Regions from separate parts of the Vibrio genomosp. F10 str. 9ZD137 genome, predicted to be linked through region 1. Evidence: predicted binding sites of a transcription regulator. Region 1 holds the regulator's gene; the other holds the start of a gene.
The links. Region 1 encodes PurR, which represses purine synthesis genes. Its sites were predicted from a motif close to TNANGNAAACGTTTNCNTNA; they were not measured.
Positions count from the first base shown of each region.

Region 2: the regulator PurR is predicted to act here: its motif matches at 1,254-1,273, upstream of purM (phosphoribosylformylglycinamidine cyclo-ligase).

Region 1 is NZ_JBNGCJ010001040.1:4,495-7,696, reverse strand. Features, by position in the region: gene ACP45E_RS22100 (TfoX/Sxy family DNA transformation protein) at 1-531, opposite strand, end outside; cyclic di-GMP riboswitch class I at 645-747, opposite strand; gene purR (HTH-type transcriptional repressor PurR) at 890-1,897, opposite strand; gene torD (molecular chaperone TorD) at 2,146-2,793, opposite strand; gene torR (two-component system response regulator TorR) at 3,036-3,202, shown strand, end outside.
Region 2 is NZ_JBNGCJ010000847.1:4,399-7,600, reverse strand. Features, by position in the region: gene rluF (23S rRNA pseudouridine(2604) synthase RluF) at 1-470, shown strand, start outside; gene upp (uracil phosphoribosyltransferase) at 533-1,159, opposite strand; gene purM (phosphoribosylformylglycinamidine cyclo-ligase) at 1,337-2,377, shown strand; gene purN (phosphoribosylglycinamide formyltransferase) at 2,380-3,018, shown strand; gene ACP45E_RS19095 (class II glutamine amidotransferase) at 3,127-3,202, opposite strand, start outside.

The DNA.
Region 1 (3,202 bases):
CCCCTTAATGGCGCCTTCTAGCGCCCAAAGAAGCTCCAGCCCCACATCTGATGGGTGAGATTGCTGAATGGCCTTATAAGCGGCTACAGAGCCTTGTTCCTCAAGAGTTGCTACAGAATCAATACCCGCTTTTTTCAGCATTCTTTCCGTTGCCAACCTAAGATTTGGTAAATCCTTAAGGCGATCCGGTTTTGCAGATGCTTGGCTTTCTTTCTCTTTCTTTGCAATCTCTAATGAGTTTTTCGCTTCAGCGAGAGTGGTTGCTGAATCTGACATCCAATCATCAGGTAACGCATAATATTTTGTTACGACAGGGTGTCCGCGCTTTTTATAGACATATGGCATATAGCCTTGCTGCTTGAACTTTTTAACGGCAATGCTATCGGCTCTTATGTGAAGTTTGTCATTTACAACAAGTGCAAACATTGTGTCTTCAACAAAAATACCGAAACCGCCAAACATTGAACGAGACTTTACTCGTCCAAGCTGTTCAAACAGCCTCATTGAGTCTTTTAGTATTGGTTTATCCATGCTGTATGTTCTCGGTGTATGTTAAATACGCCACCAAATCAGGTCCGAGAGGTTAGCAAAATATGCAGAAACTGTGTCATTTACGGGTAAATTTTATGTTTGCATTGCTTGCCATCGGTAACCCCGCTACCTACCAACTCCTGTGATAAACAGAATGTTTGGTTTAGGCCGGAGGCTTTGCGTCCCACCTTTTCAAGTGGTTTGCCCTGTGCGTGACTGAAAATAAAGCTTTGATCAATTTGAATGAGAATCACAAAACCGCCTGGTTAGTGTGATGTTCATCCAACAAATTCATCTCAATATTGAGTCTAAACTATAACATATAATTAGCAAGTAAAGAAAAGCCGGTCAAAGCAAACTACTTATTGAGATCCTTTACGGTGTTTCGTTCTACGATTTCAGGGTGCATCTCAAATATGCGCTTTTCGTGATCTTTATCTTTGATTCTCTCAAGCAAAATTTCAAATGCATTTTTACCTACACGACGTTTGGGTTGGTGTACGGTCGTTAGTGGAGGAGAAAAGTACTCAGCAAGCTCAATATTGTCATAACCAATGACAGAGATATCGTTAGGAACGTTAATCCCTTTTTGCCCCAAGCGACTGATTAAACCGAGAGCCATCGTGTCGTTGAAACAGAAAATGGCCGTTGGTTTGTTGTCCATCGCCGCAATTTGGTCTGCTGCTAAGACTGCGGTATCACACTCAAAGTTACCTTCTAAGATCCAATCTTCATCGATTTTTAGGTTGGCTTCTGTCAATGCTCGCTTAAAGCCTAAAATGCGCTCTTGGCATGCTGCTTTTTCAAAATGCCCGCTTAGACAGGCAATATCTTTATGGCCTTTATCAATCAGGTATTTTGTGGCGAGATAACCACCTTCTTCTGAATTATCGATTATTTTATCAGCCTGGGAGCTTTCTGGGCCCCAATCCATGACAACCTTTGGAATGGTTGAGTGACGATCAAGCATTTCTCGAAGTTCTTCAGTAAGGTCAGAACACATGACCAGAATGCCATCCACTCGTTTCTCGGCCAGCATGCGAATATAGTCACGCTGTTTTTCATAGATACCGCCGGTGTTACAAAGAATCAGCGTGTAGCCTTGGCGATAACAATAGCTTTCAACACCGTCAATGACTTCAGAAAAGAAAAGATTAGTAGACTGAGTGACCAGCATGCCAATAGTTCGTGTTGTGTTGCATTTTAAGCTGCGGGCAACGGCACTTGGCGCGTAGTTGAGCTCTTCAACGGCTTTATTCACTTTTTCTTGTGTCGTTTCTGCCACGAATCGCGTTTTATTGATAACGTGAGAAACAGTGGTCGTTGATACGCCAGCTAAGCGAGCAACATCTTTAATTGTGGCCATAATTCTTTTCCTGTTAATTGCAGTTGCAATTCCATTCACTAACAAAGCGTTTCAGTGCTTACATGAGCAAAAACATCTTATTATGAGTAAAAACACAAAAACCGCCAATAATAGCGGTTAGTTAGTCATTCTTTTGTCGTTATTATTTCAATTTTAGACGTCATGTGAAGGACAAGCAATGAAAAGCGGTCATATTCGCGTGATCTAAAACGACAATTAGACAATATCATGGTGTTTATATCGAGTTTTTACTCGCCAGTTAAGTACTGGTAATCGAGTTCCAGAAAAGCACTCATCAATTCAGATACTGCAGCATAGAAACCGAAATCATCCAATTGCTGACATTTATGGGTGAATTGCGGGACCCAAGATAACAAGTAGGTTGAGATAAACTGTTCTTGCTCAATCAGCGCTTGGTCAAGGTGCTTTTCTATTTCAACTTCATTGGAACGGATAATCAGGTGACCTAAAAAATCGAGCTCAATAGCGATATGATCAGCCGGTTCATTGAGGGTTTCATGAACTGCCACATTATGCTTCGCCATCAGATCCGCCATTTCCTTTGCAGGGGTATCGTTGAGTATTCCAGCCTCGCCAATATAAATTGACGCGTATGGCAGAGCCGAATCTTTCTCTGACTTTAAAAATAGGTCACAAAAGTCAGCAGATAACTCAAGTTGTGCATCTTCTCTATCTTGCAGTCGATTCAGTGCATCAACGAGTTTATCAATCGCAGGCTTTAATGATGGGTTCTCTCCCAAACCAGTAAGGAAAGCTCTAATCTGAGCCGACTGGTACTGTTCGACATCCGGTTCTGTGAGTTCTTTGGCGAATAGACTAGATAGCCACCAGTAGATTTCAGCACGTTTTTCGTTGAATGCTTTTGTTTCTTGCATTGTCATTAGCCTTAACAGAAATAATCTTTCTAGTTTAACGAATAAAAATGAACAGGGTTACTTAAGAGTATGATAAAAATTGTGAAATTATGTCGAATTATGAACAGATTCAGCTATCTTGTTTTGAATCAATAAACTTGCAAGATTTGTCCAAACTTAACCGGATGAGCTAGAATTGTGATGAATTATGAATAGAATGGCTCTAGCAAAATCATTCCAATGAATAAAAATAAGTGGGTTAAATGACTTATCATATACTGGTCGTCGAAGACGATGCTGTCACACGCAGTAAGCTGGTCGGCTACTTTCAGAATGAAGGCTATACGGTGAGTGAAGCTCAAAGCGGTGAACAGATGCATGAAATATTGAACATGTCCTCTGTCGATTTGGTCATGCTTGACATTAACCT
Region 2 (3,202 bases), on a different contig from region 1:
TTCGTCGGATGTGTGAAGCGTTAGGCTATGAAGTGTTTAAACTTCGCCGAGTTCGCATCATGAATATCTCTATTGATGGTATCCCAAATGGAGAATGGCGCTACCTAAGCGCAGAAGAAGTGAATGAGATTCTCACGATGTGTGAAGACTCAAGCGGAACCGAAGATGCCTCAAAAAATGATGCGAAAGGCGTACGAATTCGTCGAGCTACGGACGCGAAGCTGTTTGATAGCCGTGAAGAAAATCAATCGAGCACCGCACGACGAAACCAGAAAAACCGTACCTTTAGAGGGCAAAATGCGGATGAGTTTCGTCACGCGCCAAACTCTAGCAAGGGCAAAAAGAACTTTCATGGCAAAGCACCGGTTCGTCCTGACCGCACTGGGGGAAATGCCTCGAATATGCACAGCGACGCTCACAATTCTTCTTCAAGAACACGAAAGCCGGGCACATTAAGCTTAAAAAAATAGTGCATCAAAAATAAAAAAGGGAGCGATGATCGCTCCCTTTTCGCATTATGGTCTATTTACGATTACTTCGTACCAAAAATCTTATCGCCAGCATCACCTAAGCCAGGGACAATATAACCTTTGTCGTTCAACTTTTGATCAATGGCAGCCGTGTACAGCTCAACGTCTGGGTGCGCTTTCTCTAATGCTTCAATACCTTCTGGCGCAGCAACCAATACCAACACCTTAAACTGAGTACAACCCTGCTCTTTTAGAAGATCAATGGTCGCGATCATTGACCCGCCAGTCGCTAGCATTGGATCAACAACAAGCGCGATACGCTCATCGATGTTAGAAGCCAGTTTATTGAAATAAGGGACAGGTTCTAATGTCTCTTCATCACGGTAAATACCCACAACGCTAATACGTGCGCTTGGCATATGCTCGAGTACACCATCCATCATACCCAGACCTGCACGCAAAATAGGCACTACCGTTACCTTTTTGCCTTTCAGTTGATCAACCTCTACAGGGCCATTCCAGCCTTCAATAGTCACTGTTTCTGTTTCAAAATCAGCTGTTGCTTCATAAGTAAGTAAACTTCCGACTTCGGTTGCTAACTCACGAAAACGTTTCGTGCTGATATCACCTTCTCTCATTAGACCAATTTTGTGTTTTACAAGAGGGTGCTTAACTTCAACCACTTTCATTTTCATCTCCGGCATTTTTAGTATTTTTGAACAAACCCTCAGATTATACACGATAACAAACTCTATTTCAGGATGGATAGATCAATAAAAAAACTCGCGCAAACGTTTGCTCTTTATGTTTAAGCACTGGTAGAATAGCGCCGTTTTCATATCCAACTTAAATCCGAGGACTTCCCTGTGAGCGCAAATAACTCTTCTCTAAGCTACAAAGACGCTGGTGTTGATATTGATGCAGGCAATGCGCTTGTTGACCGAATTAAAGGTGCGGTAAAACGTACTCGTCGCCCTGAAGTGATGGGTGGCATTGGCGGGTTTGGCGCTCTGTGTGAATTGCCAACCAACTACAAGCAACCTGTTTTAGTATCTGGTACTGATGGCGTAGGCACTAAACTCCGCCTTGCTTTGGATATGAACAAGCACGACACAATTGGTATCGATTTAGTCGCCATGTGTGTAAACGACCTGATTGTTCAAGGTGGAGAGCCGCTATTCTTCCTAGACTACTACGCAACCGGCAAGCTTGATGTCGATACTGCTGCAGACGTTGTGACCGGTATTGCTGAAGGTTGTATTCAAGCAGGCTGTTCACTTATTGGTGGTGAAACCGCTGAAATGCCTGGTATGTACGAAGGCGAAGACTACGATGTTGCTGGCTTCTGCGTCGGTGTTGTTGAAAAAGAAGACATTATTGATGGCACCAAAGTCGCGGCTGGTGATGCGCTTATCGCGGTTGGTTCAAGTGGCCCACACTCTAATGGCTACTCTCTTATTCGTAAGATTCTTGAAGTATCTGGCGCTGATAAGACGGAAGAACTAGACGGTCGCACTATCGGTGAACACCTTCTAGAGCCTACTAAAATTTACATTAAATCAGCACTTAAGATGATTGCAGAGCACGATATCCACGCGATCTCTCATATCACCGGTGGTGGTTTCTGGGAAAATATCCCACGCGTACTTCCTGAAGGCACCAAAGCGGTTGTTGATGGTTCAAGCTGGGAATGGCCTGCAATCTTCAACTGGCTACAAGAAAAAGGCAACGTAACCACTCACGAAATGTACCGCACCTTTAACTGTGGTGTTGGCCTCGTTGTTGCCCTACCTAAAGACCAAGCAGACGCAGCGGTTAAGCTTCTTCAACAAGAAGGTGAAAACGCTTGGGTTATCGGTGAAATCGCTCAAGCAAAAGCGGGCGAAGAACAGGTTGAGATCAACTAAATATGAAGAGCATAGTTGTTTTAGTTTCAGGGAATGGTTCTAACTTACAAGCGATTATCGATGCTTGTGAAACCAGTATTGATAGCGGTAAAGTGACGGCTGTTTTTTCGAATAAGGCAACGGCTTTTGCTCTTGAGCGAGCAAAAAAAGCGGGCGCAGATGGTATCTTTATCGATCCAGAAGCCTTTGATACTCGTGATGCATTCGACAGGGAATTAATGCGTCAGATGGATGGGTATCAGCCTGATTTAATCATTTTGGCGGGTTACATGCGTATTTTAAGTGGCGAGTTCGTTCGCCATTTCTTAGGCCGAATGATCAATATTCACCCTTCATTACTGCCGAAATATCCAGGTTTAAACACCTATCAACGAGCTATCCACGCCGGTGATGAAGAGCACGGTACAAGCGTGCATTTTGTTACCGAGCAACTCGATGGTGGCCCCGTTATCCTACAAGCAAAAGTGCCTATTTTTGATGCGGATACTGTTGAAGTGCTGACCGAACGTGTTCAAACACAAGAGCATAAAATCTACCCATTAGTGGCTCAATGGTTTGTTGATGGGCGCTTAAAAATGGAAGATGGTAAAGCATTCTTAGATGGTGAAAAACTGGGTATCCATGGATACGCTCAAGAATAGTTCTATTGATAGAGCAAACAGATAAACAAAAGGGTTGATGTGGAAGCATCAACCCTTTTTGTATCAATCTTCTTGCAACAGCCCTTCTTGCATCGCATCAATATCGATTTAAGCTAATGGCTGAGCAGGCGCTTGGCAGCGTGGTTTGGCTTCTGCAAACGCAACATTTTCTAACTTGTGCGCA